DNA from 2 places in the Pseudobutyrivibrio sp. UC1225 genome. Region 1 is predicted to be linked to the other one. Evidence: riboswitches for the same ligand, from Rfam matches in the RefSeq annotation. Region 1 holds a riboswitch; the other holds the start of a gene.

Region 1 (9,723 bases):
AAAGAAGAATCTCATTACATGTAGAAGCTACCTCAGCAACGAAAATCTTGTAGTTTGCATAGATGTATGGCTGTGTCTTGTTTGAGAAATAGCTGTGCATTGAGTGACCCATCTCATGAGCTGTTGTAAACATATCATCAAATGTATCTGTGTAGTTAAGAAGCATATATGGGTGAACGCCATAAGCTGTAGCAGAATATGCACCGCCGCGCTTGCCCTTATTCTCATAAACATCAATCCAACGATTTGCAAAGCCTTCCTTAAGGAGTGCTACATAATCATCTCCAAGTACTGCAAGAGCCTCGCAGATAGTCTTCTGTGCTTCCTCATACTTAACAGTCTTTGCTGCATCTGGAATCATTGATGTGTAGATATCATACATGTGAAGCTCGTCCACACCAAGGCACTTCTTACGAAGTGAAACATATGCGTGAAGCTTATCAAGGTTAGCATTTACAGTCTTAACAAGATTATCGTATACCTGTGGGCTAACATTGTTTTCATCAACAGCAGCCTCGAGGTTTGAGCTGTAGTTGCGAACACGTGAATTAAAGATATGCTGCTTAACCTCGCCGTTGTAGATAGCAGCCATAGTATTTAAGTACTTCTTGTATACGCCGTAATATGTCTTGAAAGCATCCTCACGAACACGTCTGTCAGCTGACATAAGCATTGGAACGAAACGTCCATCTGTAAGAACTACCTCTTCGCCCTTCTCATCCTTGATAGCTGGGAATGTCATATCAACATTCTTAAAGGCACTATAAACTTCTGATGGTGTGTTGCCCATTTCCTGAGTCATAGCTACAACCTTCTCCATCTCAGCTGATAGAGTGTGATTCTTCAATCTCTGGATTTCTTTAATCTCGATTCTATAAAGCTCAAGCTCTGGCTTTTCTGAGATAAACTTCTCAATCTTCTCTGCATCACAAGCAAGAATCTCTGGTGATACAAATGAAGTTGATGCTCCAATCTTTGCATAAAGACCGAACATTCTCTGTGACATAGACTGATGCTCAGTATTTCCCTGATCCTGATCGAAAATACGCTCAGCATAATTAAATGCAAGATCAAACTTCTCACCAATGATTGCATCTATATCAAGTACTGCAAGAAGGTTTTCTGCACTGTCACAAACCTTACCCTCAAACTTTGCAATCTCAGCAAGCTTATCCTCAATAAATTTGATATCTGCTTCCCAAGCTGCAGTGTCTGCATACATTGCGCTAAGGTCCCAAGTATCCTCTACACGGACCTGATCACGACTTACTAATTCCTTTGCCATAATAATTCTCCTATCTATAGTCTTGCTGAGAGATATTTTAACACATTTCAAAATTTCTACACCATTTTTTCAAAAATACATTGTATGCTATTAGTAACGTAATAAATGTCGGTTCAAAAAGGAGTCGTTTATGGCAGATAGCAGAGCAGATCTTATCAAGGGACTCAATCAGGCAATGAATGGTAGCAAGGAAGATGAACTTGGTCGTCAGTTCTTTGCAGATACCAACACCTTGAAAACTGGTGCCGCAGGTGGAAATGTAGAGGTAAGTGTATTAGTTTCCAAAGAAGAGTTTGGAAAAATTGCCAGTGGAGTTGTGAAATATCATGTCACAGACCGCCGTGGAATTGAAGAAGGCAATGATATTATTTTCAATGAAGTGGAAGCTGATGGATTTACACAGACTGGTCATAAACTGGCCAAAAGAGTTACCAATGTTAAGTCCTATCTTCAGATACCAGGACTAAAAGATGGATTTAGTATTGTAGCTTTCTAAAACTGAATAGTAAACTGCGTACTTTTTGTACGCTGATATAATAAAAGAGAACCGCTACCGGCCAGTTTAGCCGGAACGCGGTTCTCAATTTTTATCCGCTGGTTACATCTCTTCTACGAGCTGACGTGTTGTCGTTCCCTTATCTGCATCGCTGCAGCATGGGTCTTCCTTCTTAGGTGCCTCCTTCTTTGGAGCTGTCTTGTCGATTGGTGTGCTTTCACCAAATCCAAGCATCTCTGTCTTAAATGTAAGATCAGCTGCTGCAGAAGCAAGGTCTGTAGGAACTACAATCTTTGTTGCTCTGCCATCGCCCATCTTCTCTAAAGCTTCAAGCTTCTTAATAAGAAGGACTCTCTCATCCATGTTTGCTTCCTTGAGCATTTCAATACCACGAGCCTCAGCCTCATATACAAGGCGAATAGACTCAGCCTGACCTGTTGCACGAGCAATCTGTGCATCTCTTTCAGCCTCAGCCTTAAGAACCAGGGCCTGCTTATCACCTTCAGCTCTTGTGATAGAAGCCTGCTTGTGACCTTCTGCCTCAAGAAGAGTCTCACGACGATCACGCTCAGCCTTCATCTGCTTCTCCATTGAACGCTGAATCTCTTCAGGTGGAATGATGTTCTTAAGCTCAACACGGCCTACCTTGATTCCCCAAGGATCAGTAGCCTCATCAAGGATGACACGCATCTTTGAGTTGATGTTATCTCTTGATGTAAGAGTCTGGTCAAGCTCGAGCTCACCAACTAAGTTACGAAGTGTTGTAGCTGTAAGATTCTCGAGAGCGATGATTGGACGCTCAGCACCATAAGCATAAAGCTTTGGATCCTGAACCTTGAAATAAACTACAGTATCGATTTTCATGATAACATTATCCTTTGTGATAACGTCCTGTGGTGGGAAATCAGCCACCTGCTCCTTCAAGGAAACTCTCTTAGAAACTCTCTGCAGGAAAGGAATCATTACATGAAGACCTGCCTGCCATGTGGCATGATATTTTCCAAGGAACTCGATTACATATACATATCCCTGTGGAACGATTCTGATACCAAATGCTATGGCAATCAGGATAAGTACCAAAATTGTAATTAATACTGGCATAACAATACCTCCTCAATAATTGTTTTTTATGGTTTAAGTATAATAAATAAAGGAGCAGATTTCTACTCAAAATCTGCTCCTTTAGGTTGTTCTATTTGTTCCGTAATTACAAATTAGCTCTAGTTATTTCCCTTTAACAATGGACGAAGTGGCTGATAAATAAGCACTGTAATGATTGCTGAAATCATTCCCTTTACAAAAGTGAATGGTACGTTGAACATAAGTAAGCACTTCTCGATTGAATCAACCTTTGCAAATGGCGCTACTGCCTGATAAGCCTCCACGATAACTTCCTTTGGCATGAAGTTGTAGTATACCGGATATACGATATAAAGATTTGATGGGAAGCTGATTGCTGCCATAATAAATGCACCTACAACTGCTCCAAGGATTGCATTTTTCTTTGTCTTCTTATGATGATAGATAAGACCTGCTGGAAGTACAAAGCCTACGCCAAGAATGAAGTTTGAAAGCTCACCAATGCCACCAGTTGTAGTCATAAGAAGATGTAGAAGATTTTTAATCAAGCAAACAATAACACCATAAACTGGTCCCAATGCAAAGGATGCCATAAGAGCTGGAAGCTCTGAAACATCAAGTTTGATAAAGCTAGGCATGATTGGCACGGCTGTGTCTAAAAACATAAGCACGAAAGCGATTGCTGAAAGCATTGCTGTCACTGTCATGCTTCTTACGTTAACCTTTTTCACTGTTCTTGTCTCCACATTTGTTCCTGTAAAATTTGTTGTATCCATTTTTGAACCTCCTTGAAAATACATTTATTTAACTAGGAAGTCTTCTGTATAAAAAGAAAGCCCTGAGATAAACTCAGGGCTGTACGTACACAAATAAAACTTTGCACATCTTCTTCCATCCAGACTATACTGTCGGTACTGGAATCACACCAGTTCAGTCTTATTAAAGACTCGCGGACTATCACCGCCGGTCAGGAATTGAAAGCGTAAGCTTTCGCACCTTGCCCTGAAGATTTCCTATTTAACTAAAGAAACTATACTACACCTTCAAAAACTAATCAAGTACAATTGAATATTCTACTCTACCGGTGCGTATGTTTTTTCGAATAATTCCTTATCAACTACATAAACACTGGTAGGATCGTCCTGAGTAACTACCATGTAATCACCTGGGCGTCCTAGCTTATAATTCTCCGGCTCCCATTTTGTGAATACCTTTGTACGACAGATGAGTTCCTTAGCATATATATTGCCATACCCCACATAAGTGCATGAGTGCACAAGTGGCAATAACCCCTTTGCGTTCCTTTCTTTGAGCTTTCTAATGGATGGAGCATATTCTCCTGGGAACTCGTATTTCTTATCACTAATCTCGTAGTACTTATCAAAAAGCTCAGTCTTTGTGATGTATACTTCACCACGAACGCCAACCGCAATGATTGTATCTTCTTTTATTTCAAGCTCGTGGTCACCTTCCATAGCACGGATAACCGCCTTAGTACCAACTGGGTAAATCTCAGTGCCCTTAACATATCCGATAGTAACACGCTTACTCTTATATACGTTCATGCTGCTGATATCAGCTGTATATTCACCAGCGTAGATAATCTCATTGTTCATGAAATATTCTTCCATACGCTCTCTGAAGAAATGCTGAATTGCAGATGGATTATAATCAAGCTCCTGCTTTTCAAGAAGTGAACGAACGATAGAACCGCCTGCTTTTATAAGGTGACCGCCTCCATCTCCTACGCCCTGACAAATAAACTTAGCAAGCTCGTCTGCCTTAACCTCTTTTACGCAGCTACGAACAGAAATCTTTATGCCACCTTCGTGAATAGAATAAACAAGACAGCATTCAACGTCCTCAACCTGAAGCATCATATCTGAAATAATTCCCAATATGTTCGGGTCGCAAGGATCAGTCTTTACGATAGAATAATGATTCTCGTGATAATATTCTGAGCCGAGAAGTGCAATTCCCGCAATGCGAAGCTCTTCCTGAGAAATATTAGAATTTTTAAACTTTGTGATAGCAGAATTACTGTATTTAAGATAATCTCTCATATCCATGTCCAGAGGATGCTGGACTTCTGAGAAATTATTACTATCTGTCATAAGACCATAATAAAGCGCTGTGGACAGCTTTTTATCCTTTTCAACTGGATATCCTTCTTCTTTAAGCATGTCCCAAAGAATAGTGGAACAGCTGGCAAGATATGAACGAATCTCTGAAAGCTCCGGTAATGGATTTGATATCTGATGGTGATCGATTACGGCTATGTTTCTGGCCTTAAAGGTCCTTACATTGCCCTCACCGTACTGACAATCTACTGTAACTAGAAGCTCTGGAAGCTCCTGCTCTCGTATACCAAGAAGCTGTGAAAGCTGTGCCTGATGGCGAACATAGTGAATATCTACGCCAAGTTCTGATATCATCAGCTTAAGATTGCTCTTGGTGATTTCAAAATTTCCTCCATACACGAAGGCAACAGTCTTATCATTATCCCTCAGATACTGTGTGAGAGCCATTCCTGAAGCAATGGCGTCAGCATCAGGAGTGTTATGACACTGAACTATTATATTATTGTACTCTAATAACTGTGATAGTTTCATATATACTCCAATTGTTTTATCTGAAAACATTATACCGTATAACGCATGGTAAATGTTAACAAAAAAGGCTTGAAACCTTACAAAAGTCTCAAACCTCTGAATTATAAAACTATTATTAATTAACTTCAACAGGAGGAATTGCCACCTCATGCATAAGTTCCAATGACATATCCCTAAGGATACCATCCAATATCTCTATCTGTTCCGCAGAAAAATGCTCCTGCGCACGTTCAACTACAGTACTAACATACTTCTGAGAAAGATTAAAATAATTATAATATTTTTCTGTTACATGAAGATGATACTCACGACGATCTGTCTCTGATTGAACCTTTTCAATGTAACCCTTCTGAATCAAACTGTTAACCTTATATGCAGCGTTTGGTGATGATACGTTAATAAAATTCGCAAACTCTGCAACTGTAGGATTCTTTAACGCATGAATAATCTCCACGCAAAAAAGCTCCACAGTAGTAAGGGATGTTTCACGAGAATTTAACTTCTTGAACATCTCCTGATAGAAGTGGATTTTGAATTTTGTGTACACCTCGGAAAGTGTCTGCTCTAACATTTCTAGTACCTGTTCCTTTTTATTATTTATTCCCCCTAGAAATATCATAGTCATTTTATTCTCCTATGGCAAAGGAAATTTCTGCCCTGGCAGCCACCTGACCATCTACATAGGCAACTGCTTCACCAAATCCAACTGGTCCCTTTCTCGAAGTAAGTTTGCATTCAAGCTCTAAAACATCCCCTGGCTCCACCTGCTTTTTGAAGCGGGCATTTTTAATTCCGCCGAAAAATGCAAGCTTTCCTTTATTCTCATCCTCTGTTAAAAGCGCAACGGCACCTACCTGAGCCAAAGCCTCTATAATAAGTACGCCAGGCATAACAGGATGTCCTGGAAAATGTCCAAGGAAATGCATTTCATTTGCTGTAACACACTTAATTCCCTTGGCGTAATTTCCTGGCTCGCACTCCTCTATTCTATCCACCAAGAGAAATGGGTAACGATGTGGTAATATCTCCTGAATCTGTGATGAATTTAGCTTCATGCGTACCTCCTAAATACAAGGGATGCATTGTGACCACCAAAGCCTAAGGCATTTGAAAGGGCTACCTTGATTTTCTCATCACGACCGATGTTAGGTACAATATCCAAATCACAGGCTTCATCTTTTTCACGATAATTAATAGTTGCTGGCACAAATCCATCTCTCAAAGCAAGGGTTGTAATAATTGCCTCAACCGCTCCTGCTGCGCCGAGAAGATGACCTGTCATAGACTTTGTGGAGCTGACCTTAAGCTTGTATGCGTGGTCGCCAAATGCTTTCTTAATAGCAAGTGTCTCACCTGCATCATTAAGGCTTGTGCTTGTTCCATGGGCGTTGATGTAATCAACATCATCCATTTCAAGTCCAGCGTCTTTTACTGCAAGTGCCATACATTTAGCACCACCCTCACCCTCTGGGTTTGGTGCAGTAACATGATAAGCATCGCAGTTTGAACCATATCCTACAATCTCACCATAAATCTTTGCTCCACGGTTATGTGCATGCTCTAATTCCTCAAGTACAAGAATACCTGCACCCTCGCCCATAACAAAGCCATGACGCTCCTTATCAAAAGGGATGGATGCACGGTTAGGATCCTCGCTGGTACAAAGAGCCTTCATAGCCTGGAAGCCACCTATTCCAAGAGGAATAACTGTACCTTCCGCACCACCACAGACCATAACATCCTCATAGCCATCACGTATTCTATGGAAGGAATCACCGATTGCATTATTTGAGCTGGCACAGGCTGTAACTACTGATGTGCACATTCCCTTTAATCCATATGTGATTGCAATCTGACCTGCTGCCATGTTGCTGATGGACATTGGGATGAAATAAGGTGAAATCTTATTATACCCCTTTGTCTCGCCCTTGCCATGCTCCTCTGCTATTGTTGAAAGACCGCCGATACCTGATGACATGATGCAACCCATTCTGTCATGATTTTCCTTTTCCAAATCAAAGGCCGCATCCTCCATTGCCTCTTTTGCAGCTGCGCAAGCGTACTGTGTGTACACATCCATACGTCTTGCTTCCTTTGCTCCGAGAATCTCAGCAGCATCAAAATTCTTAACCTCACCTGCAAGCTTTACCTTGAAATCTGTGGTGTCAAAATGGGTAATCTGGCCAATTCCACACTTTCCTTTTTTTACAGCGTCCCATGTAGACTGAACGTCATTTCCAAGGGGATTAACTGTTCCCATTCCAGTAATTACAACTCTTCTCATTACATTCCTCCGGTAACTTCTATAACCTGTCCTGTTACATAGTCAGATTTCTCTGACGCCAAAAATTCCACCACATTTGCCACATCCTCTGGACTTCCAAAACGTCCTACAGGAATCTGCTTAAGATAATCCTCCTTCACATTTTCAGGAAGCTTATCTGTCATAGCTGTCTGAATAAAACCTGGTGCTATCGCATTTACGGTAATGCCCTTGCCACCATATTCTCTTGCCACTGACTTCGTAAATCCGATAATTCCAGCCTTGCTGGCAGCATAGTTTGCCTGACCAGCATTTCCATTTACACCTACGATTGAAGTGATGTTTACTATCTTTCCTCTTCTGGCCTTCATCATGTCTTTGATGGCAGCCTTTGTGCACAGGAAGGTACCTTTAAGATTGGTATCTACAACTGCATCATAATCCTCCTCGCTCATACGAAGAAGAAGTCCATCCTTAGTAATTCCAGCGTTGTTTACAAGGACTTCCACAGGTCCCATCAAATCCTTTACTTCGTCAAACATGTTTTTAACATCTGTTTCGTTACTAACATCAGCCTTGATAAACATTGCCTGAACGCCAAATTTCTTGCACTCGGAAATTGTTTCCTGGGCAGCTGATTCATTTCCCGAATAGCAGATTGCAATGTTATAGCCCTGTCTTGCAAGCTTCTCAGAAATCACCCTGCCGATACCACGGCTACCACCTGTAACTAAAGCTACACTCATGCCAACTCCTCCAATGTGTTTTCAAAATCTTCTACTGTATCGATTGAATAAACCTTTACATTATCAACGGTCTTGCTGATAAATTTGCTAATTGCTTTTCCTGGTCCAATCTCAATGATTGTATCCACACCAGCATCAGCCATATATTTAATGGAATCCTCAAGGTAAACCGATGACTGAACCTGCTTTTCCAAGAGCTTTGGTACCTGCTCCTCACCAGTCTTTTCTCTGCCAATGCAGTTAAAAATAACCTTTGAGTTTCCTTCCTTAAATTCTACCTTTTCAAATTCTGCTGCCAGCTTATCTCCAGCTGGCTTCATAAGCTTTGTGTGGAAAGGACCACTTACCTTTAGCGGTAAAATTCTTTTAACACCTGCGTCCTTTAAAAACACACTAGCCTGATCTACTGCTGCTGCATCTCCCGAAATAACAATCTGTCCCGGGCAATTAAAATTAGCTGCCTGAACAACACGCTCATTACAGAAATAGTTGTTAGCATAATCACAGGCTTCTTTGACTGTCTCTCTATCTGCTCCAAGTACTGCGCACATCTTTACAAGTCTATCCCCTGATGCCTCAGCCATAAACTTTCCTCTTTTTGCAATAAGTTCAAGTATGGTAGACTCGTCCAATACTCCTGCTTCGTAGAGAGCTGAATATTCACCGAGGCTAAGCCCGCAGGTATATTCTGCCTTGATTCCCTTCTTGTGAAGAAGCTTTGTTACTCCGATGGCGAATGCAACCATGGCTGGCTGGGTATATCTAGTATCTGAAAGCTGCTCCAATGGACCATTGAAGCTTAAGTCCGCCACATCCATATCTGTCACACCTTTAACTGCATTTGTTGCGTTATCTATGGTCTCTCTGTACTCCTCGTACTTTTCATAAAAATCTAGGCCCATACCTACGCGCTGGGAGCCTTGCCCTGCATACACTATTCCTAATTTCATAAAATCTCCTCTAAATAGCTATATTTGCTGCACTATGTAGCGTTTTTTTAGCCCCCACATAGATTTCATCTAGTATTTCCACCGCTGGACGGATGGCTGTGAGCTGTCCACAGGTCTGGCCAGCCATTAGTGAGCCATGTACTGTGTCGCCTTCCACTACAGCTTTGCGGAGACTTCCAAGTGTCATTCTTTCCAAATCTTCTCGGCCTGCACCTTCTGCCTCAAGCTTGAGGTACTCTCTTGCCATCTCATTTTTGATGATACGAACTGGTGCGCCCTGACTGCGACCTG
Region 2 (9,723 bases), on a different contig from region 1:
ACGTAAAACGGGTTCTTCCTTGTGCAATAAATTTAGCATATCTTTTTTAGTCATTTGGTACTCCTTGTTGATTAGAAAAACTTTTTTCAGTATATCAACAGAATAGCTAATTTACAATTACCAATACTGTGAAATAGTTACAAAAAAATAGGAGGGAGGCTAAACTCAAAATAATAATTGTCGATAAATGTTTTGAAGTGTAGACATGAAGGAAAATGTAAATAATTAGCAGGGGTTGAGTATGAAAAAAATCTATTTAAATCTTAAGAATTTAATGGCTTTTGGGATGGCAGTAATTATGCTGGCCTCTTTTATTGCTAATCCAATAACAGCGGAGGCTGCAAAGAAAAAAGGTTCTGGAAATGCAACGTATGCAGTTGGTGATAACATAGCCTTTGGAAATATAGATGGTGGAATAATTAGCTGGACTATATTGACCTATGATGACAAGACAAAGATGGCTTTTGTAACAACACGAAAACCACTTGCTTCAAAATCTGTAACAGCTTATAGAGAAGCAATTGCACAGATGTTCAAGCAAAATGGAACTAAGGCAGGATATGTAAGATGGTCTGAAAATTACTGGAGAGGCTGGTTAAATCAGACTTTTTATAAGCAGTGTTTTAATGATGCTGAACGTGAAATGATTCAGAAGACCACACTTTCTGAGCAGGACGCCAAGAATTCTATAATGAATTATTACCATGATACATCCATGGATGCAGATTATGTTGGCGGTAAGGAAAAGAATGCTTTAAATATGGCAATCTACAATTCCCAGACAACTACAGCAGATTATATTTTCTTCCTTTCCAGTGATGAGTATACAGCTAATAAGGATACAATTAAGAATGAGACATTATATATGTTTCCTCTGAGGACGAACACCTACGATGATCCAACTTATGGCTTGTTTGGAAATGACACAGATAAGCTCATTCACAGAATGTATTATTATGGAGGAGATTCGATTCGCCCAGCTATGTACGTTAAGCTTGGGGAGCCTGAGGAGGAGGCTACAGACAGTAAGTCTTCTGATAGTAAATCCTCAAAATCTAGCAGTACAAAAACTACATCAACTTCAGACAGTAAGACAACATCATCGACTTCCGCATCCACAGCAAAGGCTGAGACTACGGAAGCAAAGAGCACTAGCACAAGAAAGTATGCAAATAACGGTACTAACGAAGGTGACATATCTCTTCCAGAGGATTCAGATCATTCAATGAAGCCAGGAGATGTGGCGCAGGTTGCAATAGATATGGATTACCTTAATAGCACAGACAAGCAGTTCAATTGCACGTATACCACCTCGGATGCTAACGTAGTTACGATAGACTCTAACGGACAGGTTATAGCTGTTAATAAAGGTTCTGCCAATGTAACAGTCCGTATGAGGAAATCCAATGGTAAGATATACACAATGTCATGTAGAATTGATGTAACATAAATAATGAATTATATGGGCTCTCGGCGAAATTGCCGGGAGCCTTTTTATAAATTTTTTATACTTATTTTATTAGTAATCTGAGCTACAAACAATTATACTAAAGAAAGATAAATATTCTTTATTTAGGAGGATGCAGATGTATTACGGATATGGTTATGATTGGACAATTATCTTAGTACTAATTGGAGCTGCAATCAGCGGACTTGCTTCTTTAAATGTTAGGAGAACCTATGCAAAGTACAGCAAGCTCAGAAATTATAGAGGAATCACCTCCAACGAGGTGGCAGAGCACATCTTACATGCAGCAGGTATTTATGATGTAAGAATCGAGAGAATCAGAGGTAATCTTACTGACCATTATTCTCCAAATGAAAAGGTGCTTCGTCTTTCAGATGCAGTTTATGGTCAGACAAGCGTAGCTGCCCTTGGTGTAGCAGCCCATGAGTGTGGACATGCTATTCAGCATCAGGAGGGATATGCACCACTTAAGCTTCGCTCAGCATCAGTGCCACTTGCAAATATTGGTTCATGGATTTCATGGCCAGTTATTCTGATTGGTCTTTTGATTGGTTATACACCACTTGCTCAGCTTGGAATCTTTTTATTCACATTTGTTGTGGCTTTTCAGTTGATAACACTACCTGTAGAGTTTGATGCCAGCGCTCGAGCACTTCGTATTTTAGATCAGGATCATATTTTAGAGGGCGAAGAGCATGCAGGAGCTACAAAGGTATTAAAGGCAGCAGCTCTTACATATGTTGCAGCATTGTTTGCTACAATTCTTCAGTTGCTCAGATTGGTTTACATCGTTAACGGCAGGAGAAGAGATTAGTGACAACTTATCTTAAGAGCACTATCAAAGTTAATAAGCTAGGTGAATTACAGCCTGACTATCCGCAAGGGGTTCTTGTACTCTCGGATAGCCAGGCTGTTCTTGATGAGTGCATTGCCAATGGTATTCCGGTGGCAGGTTATGAGCACGATGATATTACAGGGCTAAAGTGTGAACATCTTTTACTTGAAGTAGATGAGGTTGACGATGAAGTCTTTGAAAATATCTACCGCAGGTGCGCTGGTATTCCCTGGGATATAGGTGAGACCGCCCGTACATACATAAGAGAGTTTTCTATGGAAGATTTGGATGACTTGGTGGCTCTTTACAATAAGCCGGGAATGACTGATTATATGGAACCGCTTTTTGATTATGAGGCAGAGAAGGCATATGAGCAGAATTATATCGACTATATTTATAAGCTATATGGCTTTGGAATGTGGCTGATTTATGATAAAATTACGAATGGACTAATTGGTAGAGCAGGAATCGAGATAAGGGAGACTTGCACAGAAGATGGTCAGGCAGAGTTAGGGTTTTGCATTGCCTCAGACCGTTGGAAGCAGGGGCTAGCCTACGAGGTTTGCTCGAAAATAGTTCAGCTTGCAAGGGAGGAATATGGCATGAAAAGTCTCATAGCCAGATGTGACCCTGAAAACAAAGCAAGCAGAAGGTTATTAGAGAAATTGGGATTCAGCTTCCAGTATTATCAGGAAGATGGAGACTGCAGGTATTTTATGGAGATATGTTAGATGGATTTAAAGGATTATCAGCACGAGGTAGTAGTCACTGATGCGGGGCTTCCTTTCAAGCTTTTTTCATTTGAGGGAGCAAGTGGCAATTATATTCGTGACAAGCATTGGCATCGTTCGATTGAGATTTTCGCAGTATGGGAGGGCAAGCTTGATTTCACACTTCATGACAAGAAATTCCCACTTAGTAACGGTGAATTTGTTATTGTAAACAGCAATGAGGTACACAGTATTTTAGCACCAAACCCTAATAAAACAGTGGTGCTTCAGATACCGCAAGATACTTTTGCGGAATATTTTACAGATGAACAGTTTATTTGGTTCTCTCACGGCGACAGGGAATCTGATCACCGTGTTTTCACCCTTCTTCAGGAGATGTATCTTATTTATACAAATGGAGAAGAGGGCAATAAGCTTCAGGTGCTTAGTTTATACTACGAGCTTTTGTATATCCTTGTTACCAAGTATCGTAAGTTCAATGTTAACGAGGAAATAGTAAAGAGTAATAAACAGTTAAAGAAGCTTTCCAGCATTACAAGATACATGAAGGATCATTATGCAGAGCCTCTTTCACTTGAGTTGATGGCAGATCAGTTTAACTATTCACCATCTTATCTGTCTCGTATGTTCCAGAAGCATGCGGGTATTAATTTCAAGGATTACCTTCTTGGCATCCGTTTGGAGCATGCAGTTCGTGAGCTTGAGGAGACAGGAGGACAGATTGTTGATATCGCCCTTGGTAATGGATTTCCTAATTCAAAGGCATTTTCAAATGCTTTTAGGGAGAAATATGGAGTACTTCCAAGTGAGTACAGAAAGAACAACTAAATAGAGGATCATGACAGAGCAGCTTCATTTTGAGGCTGTTCTTTTTTGATATTTTGGGCACAAAAAAGCACCAAGTAAAACTTGATGCTTGAATGCGCGACCAGGGGTTCGAACCCTGGACACCCTGATTAAGAGTCAGGTGCTCTGCCAGCTGAGCTAGTCGCGCTTATATGTAAAGCTGTTTTTCAACAGCAACGATAATTATTATATAAGGTTTTTAAAATTTTGCAACCCCTAATTTGAAAAAAAATTAAATTTTTTGTGATTCTTGACATCGACCATAAGGTGTCGTAGTATTTACTCAATTGAATAGTATCTTCAGGGCAGGGTGAGATTCCCTACCGGTGGTATAGCCCACGAGCCGCAAGGCATGATTCGGTGTGATTCCGAAGCCGACAGTATAGTCTGGATGAAAGAAGATGGTAGTTTATTTGTGGAACGTATATGCTCTGAGATTATTTTATAGTCTCAGAGCTTTCTTAGTTATAGGGATGAACTATATTGGGCCTTGAAATTTTTTCAAGGCCTTTTTTAATGGAGGAAAAGAATGGAAGACAAAGAATTCATGCAGCGTGCGATTATGCTTGCAAAGCTTGGTGCTGGATTCGTAAATCCGAATCCAATGGTGGGAGCTGTAATCGTCAAGAATGGGAAGATTATTGGTGAAGGCTACCACAGAAAATATGGTGATTTACATGCAGAGCGAAATGCGTTGGGAGATTGTTCTGAGTTTCCTGAGGGAGCCACAATGTATGTCACATTGGAGCCATGTTGTCACTATGGTAAGACGCCTCCTTGCACAGAGGCCATTATTGAAAGTGGTATTACACGAGTAGTTATTGGCACCCTTGATGTTAATCCTGTAGTGGCTGGTAAAGGTGCCAAGATTCTCATGGAATATGGTATCAAAGTGGAAGTGGGATTGCTTGAGAAAGAATGTAAAAAGCTGAATCGTGTGTTCAATAAATACATGGTTTCAAAACGTCCTTACGTAGTTATGAAATATGCGATGACAGCTGATGGAAAGATAGCCACGGTGACAGGAGAATCAAAGTGGATAACTGGCGATGAGGCGAGAGAAAATGTTCACAGGCTCAGGAAGAATCTGTCGGGAATTATGGTGGGAGTTTCTACTGTAATAATGGATGATCCTGGTCTTGATTGCAGGCTTGAGGAACCAGCAAAGAATCCGGTGAGAATTATTTGTGATTCGCATTTACGAACTCCATTAACATCAAAGGTGGTAAAAACCGCAGATGAAATCGAGACGATAATTGCTACATCATCATGTGATAAGAAGAAGGTTGCTGAGTATAAGAAAAATGGTTGTAAGGTAATTAATATTCCTCAGGCAGAAAATGGAATTGATTTAAACATCCTGATGGAAAGACTGGGAGAAATGGGTATAGACAGCGTACTTCTAGAGGGAGGCGGAACGCTGAACTACAGTGCCTTGGAAAGCAAGATTGTAGATGAGATTCATGTCCATATGGCTCCAAAGATTTTCGGAGGAAACAGCAAATCACCTGTGGAAGGACTTGGAATTGAAAATATAAATGATGCCATTCGTCTGAATCCTATCGAGACTGTTTGGGCAGGAGAAGATTTGATCATAGAAAATGAGGTTATTTACTAATGTTTACTGGAATAGTTGAAGAGCTGGGAAAGGTTCAAAGAATCGAAAGAGGCGGGAGGCAGCAGCGAATTACCATAAATTGCAGCAGAATCCTTGAGGATATCCATATGGGAGATAGTATTGCTGTAAATGGGGTGTGCCTGACTGTGGTGGAGTATAGTGCAAACAGTTTTTCCGCTGATGTGATGAATGAGACTTTTTCACGTTCCAGCCTAGGTTCGCTTACTGTTGGAAGCCCAGTAGATTTGGAAAGAGCTATGGCTGCAAATGGACGATTTGGAGGACACATAGTAAGTGGTCATATCGATGGTACGGGCATTATAAAAAATATAAGACAGGATGGCAACGCAGTCTGGTTTGAGATTAAGACGGACGTGAAAATTCTTGATGGAATAGTTGAAAAGGGCTCCATCACTATAGATGGTATCAGCCTGACTGTGGCGGGCGTAAGCCGTGACAGCTTTAAAGTAAGTATCATACCACACACCTTAAAGGAGACAGTTTTAGGTCATAAAAAAATCGGAGACATCGTAAATCTGGAAAATGATGTGGTTGGAAAATACATAAAGAAGTTTTTAGGAAGGGAAGAAAAATGCGAAGAGAGTCGATTGAAAGAGCTATTGATGATTTAAAAAATGGCAAGGTCATCATGGTTATGGATGATGAGGGCCGAGAGAACGAAGGAGATTTTATCTGTGCCGCTGAGTTTGCCACCACGGAAAATGTAAACCTTATGGCATCAGTGGGAAGAGGTCTTATCTGTATGCCAATGAGTGAGGAGCTTGCTTATAAGCTGGCACTTCCACCTATGGTAAGTCACAACACGGATAATCACGAAACCGCATTTACGGTATCCATTGATCATGTAGATACAACCACAGGTATATCTGCAGCAGAACGCGGACTTACAGCAAGAAGCTGTGTGAAGGATGACGTGAGTCCTCTGGAGTTCAGACGACCAGGGCACATGTTTCCTTTGGTGGCCAAAGCAGGTGGCGTGATTGAGCGTCCAGGTCATACGGAAGCTACAGTGGATTTGATGAAGCTGGCAGGCCTGAAGGAGTGTGGTCTTTGCTGTGAGATTATGGCAGAGGATGGCACCATGATGCGTGGCGAGGCGCTGCGCAAACTTGCAGAGGATATGGGGATAACCTTTATTACAATTCCTGAGCTTGTGGAATACCGAAAGGTCTATGACAAGCTGGTGGAGTGTGTTTCTATAGCGAAGATGCCTACACGTTATGGCGAGTTCATGGCACACTGCTATATCAACAAGCTTAATGGTGAGCATCACGTGGCTCTTGTTATGGGAGATATTACAGATGGAAAGGATGTACTTTGTCGTGTTCATTCGGAGTGTCTCACAGGTGATGTGTTTGGTTCTATGAGATGTGACTGTGGTCAGCAGTTTGACGCAGCCATGAAGGCCATAGCAAAAAATGGACGCGGCGTGCTTCTTTATATGAGACAGGAAGGACGTGGCATCGGTCTTGTGAATAAACTAAAGGCCTACAAGCTTCAGGATGAGGGAATGGATACTTTAGATGCAAACATTGCACTAGGGTTCCCTGGAGATTTAAGAGAGTACTACACAGGTGCACAGATTTTACGTGACCTTGGAATTCGCTCGCTGGAACTTCTCACAAACAATCCTGACAAGGTTTACCAGTTATCAGATTATGGTATGGAGATTTCCAAGAGAGTGCCTATTGAAATAGAAGCAAATAAATATGATGTGTTCTATCTGAAGACAAAGAAAGCAAGAATGGGTCATATATTAGAAGTAAAAGATGCATAAATAAAAGAAGGAGATAATGATAATGAAAGTTTACGAAGGAAAATTAGTTTCTGAAGGTGTGAAGGTAGGTATTGTTGTGGCTCGTTTTAATGAGTTCATCACATCAAAATTATTAGGCGGAGCCATCGATGGTCTTAAGCGTGAAAATGTAAAGGAAGAGGACATTGATGTGGCATGGGTACCAGGAGCATTTGAGATTCCACTTATTGCAAAGAAGATGGCAGAGAGTAAAAAATATGACGCTGTAATCTGTCTTGGTGCAGTAATCCGCGGTGCAACCTCTCACTATGATTATGTATGTTCTGAGGTTTCAAAGGGGGTGGCGCAGGTAAGTATGAATGCAGGAATCCCTGTAATGTTTGGAGTTCTTACTACAGATACTATCGAGCAAGCTGTTGAGCGAGCAGGCACAAAAGCTGGTAATAAAGGCTTTGAATGCGCTCAGGGAGCTATCGAAATGGTCAATCTTATCCGTGAAATGAAGTAAATTTTTGACATAATCAACAAAAGAAGGTCAAAAAAATTCCATCACGTAGTAAATTTTTAAAAGTCTCTAAAATTTTTTGTCTGATATTATAATCATACAAAATAAACGTTTTAGAGGCTTTTATTTTTATGTAAAAGGAAGCCGGTAGTATTAAGGAGGGTAATGACAATGAATAACATGCCAAATGTAAAAATTGGTGTAGTAGCAGTTTCCCGTGACTGCTTTCCAGAAAGCTTATCAGTAGACAGAAGAAAGGCACTTATCGCTGCATATACAAAGAAGTACGGCGCAGAGCATATCTATGAGTGTCCAGTATGTATCGTTGAGAGTGAGATCCACATGGTACAGGCTCTTGAGGATATCAAGAAGGCTGGATGTAACGCTCTTTGCGTATACCTTGGAAACTTTGGTCCAGAAATCTCTGAGACACTTCTTGCTAAGCACTTTGACGGACCTAAGATGTTCTGTGCAGCAGCTGAGGAGTCAGGCAACAGCCTTCTCGATGGTAGAGGAGATGCTTACTGCGGTATGCTTAACGCATCTTACAACCTTCAGCTTCGCAATGTAAAGGCTTATATCCCAGAGTATCCAGTAGGAGATGCTGAGGATTGTGCAGATATGATTCACGACTTCGAGCCAATCGCTCGTGCCGTAATCGCACTTTCAGATCTTAAGATTATCAGCTTTGGTCCAAGACCAATGAACTTCCTTGCTTGTAATGCACCAATCAAGCAGCTTTACAACCTTGGTGTTGAAATCGAGGAGAACTCAGAGCTTGATCTTTTCGAAGCCTTCAATAAGCATGCTGGTGATAGCCGTATCCCAGAGGTTGTTGCAGATATGGAGAAGGAGCTTGGCGCTGGTAACAAGAAGCCAGAGGTTCTTGAGAAGCTCGCTCAGTATGAGCTTACACTTAAGGATTGGGTACGTGATCACAAGGGATATCGTAAATACGTAGCAATCGCTGGCAAGTGCTGGCCTGCATTCCAGACACAGTTTGGTTTCGTTCCTTGCTATGTAAACTCACGTCTTACAGGTGAAGGAATCCCTGTTTCATGCGAGGTTGATATCTATGGATGTCTTTCAGAGTTCATCGGAACAGTTGTATCAGAGGATGTTGTAACACTTCTCGATATCAACAACTCAGTACCAAAGGATATGTACAATGAGGAAATCAAGGGTAAGACAGATTACACACTTGAGGATACATTCATGGGATTCCACTGCGGAAATACATGCTCTAGAAAGCTTGCATTCTGCGAGATGAGAAACCAGAAGATTATGGCTCGTGCACTTCCTGTAGAGGTTACAAACGGAACACTTGAAGGTGATATCGCTCCAGGTGAAATCACATTCTACAGACTTCAGTCTACAGCTGACAACAAGCTTCGCGCTTACATTGCACAGGGTGAAGTTCTTGATGTTCGCACAAAGTCATTTGGTTCAATCGGTGTATTCGCAATCCCTGAGATGGGACGCTTCTACCGTCACTGGTTAATCGAGAAGGGATTCCCACATCACGGAGCTGTTGCATTCGGTCACTACGGAAAGTCACTCTTCGAGGTATTCAAGTACATCGGAGTAGATGTTGACGAAATCGGATACAACCAGCCAGCAGGCGTAAGATATCCAACAGAGAACCCTTGGAAATAGCATATAAGAAGGGGCCCAGCTTTGCTGGGAAGATTTCTTATTGCCACAGCGCACCCTCTTTCCCGAAGGGAATCACAATGGGTGCGCTTTCCCGTTTAAAAATATAGGAGAATTATATTATGTATTACATTGGTGTTGATCTTGGTACTTCCGCTGTAAAACTTCTTCTTATGGAAGGTAACGGAAAAATCGAGAAAATCGTATCAAAAGAATATGCCCTCAGCTTCCCACATCCAGGCTGGTCTGAGCAGAAGCCAGAAGATTGGTGGACTCAGGTAGTAGCTGGT

The links. Region 1 has a riboswitch for FMN ahead of BMZ41_RS13975 (ECF transporter S component). Riboswitches for the same ligand answer to the same signal wherever they lie in the genome.
Region 2: linked by a shared signal. The riboswitch ahead of ribD (bifunctional diaminohydroxyphosphoribosylaminopyrimidine deaminase/5-amino-6-(5-phosphoribosylamino)uracil reductase RibD) and the one ahead of BMZ41_RS13975 (ECF transporter S component) in region 1 are both predicted to bind FMN.

What each region holds. Positions count from the first base shown of each region.
Region 1 covers NZ_FOVQ01000016.1:3,153-12,875, forward strand. The annotation lists gene pepF (oligoendopeptidase F) at 1-1,285, opposite strand, end outside; gene BMZ41_RS13965 (hypothetical protein) at 1,416-1,781, shown strand; gene BMZ41_RS13970 (SPFH domain-containing protein) at 1,884-2,882, opposite strand; gene BMZ41_RS13975 (ECF transporter S component) at 3,002-3,637, opposite strand; FMN riboswitch at 3,741-3,875, opposite strand; gene BMZ41_RS13980 (DHH family phosphoesterase) at 3,935-5,473, opposite strand; gene BMZ41_RS13985 (MarR family winged helix-turn-helix transcriptional regulator) at 5,589-6,098, opposite strand; gene fabZ (3-hydroxyacyl-ACP dehydratase FabZ) at 6,100-6,528, opposite strand; gene fabF (beta-ketoacyl-ACP synthase II) at 6,525-7,757, opposite strand; gene fabG (3-oxoacyl-[acyl-carrier-protein] reductase) at 7,757-8,482, opposite strand; gene BMZ41_RS14005 (ACP S-malonyltransferase) at 8,479-9,432, opposite strand; gene BMZ41_RS14010 (nitronate monooxygenase) at 9,443-9,723, opposite strand, start outside.
Region 2 covers NZ_FOVQ01000002.1:82,397-92,119, forward strand. The annotation lists gene BMZ41_RS03360 (hypothetical protein) at 1-54, opposite strand, end outside; gene BMZ41_RS03365 (Ig-like domain-containing protein) at 242-1,450, shown strand; gene BMZ41_RS03370 (zinc metallopeptidase) at 1,587-2,282, shown strand; gene BMZ41_RS03375 (GNAT family N-acetyltransferase) at 2,282-3,034, shown strand; gene BMZ41_RS03380 (AraC family transcriptional regulator) at 3,035-3,862, shown strand; tRNA gene BMZ41_RS03385 (tRNA-Lys) at 3,956-4,028, opposite strand; FMN riboswitch at 4,173-4,287, shown strand; gene ribD (bifunctional diaminohydroxyphosphoribosylaminopyrimidine deaminase/5-amino-6-(5-phosphoribosylamino)uracil reductase RibD) at 4,410-5,498, shown strand; gene ribE (riboflavin synthase) at 5,498-6,130, shown strand; gene BMZ41_RS03400 (bifunctional 3,4-dihydroxy-2-butanone-4-phosphate synthase/GTP cyclohydrolase II) at 6,091-7,296, shown strand; gene ribH (6,7-dimethyl-8-ribityllumazine synthase) at 7,319-7,783, shown strand; gene BMZ41_RS03410 (L-fucose/L-arabinose isomerase family protein) at 7,952-9,436, shown strand; gene xylB (xylulokinase) at 9,556-9,723, shown strand, end outside.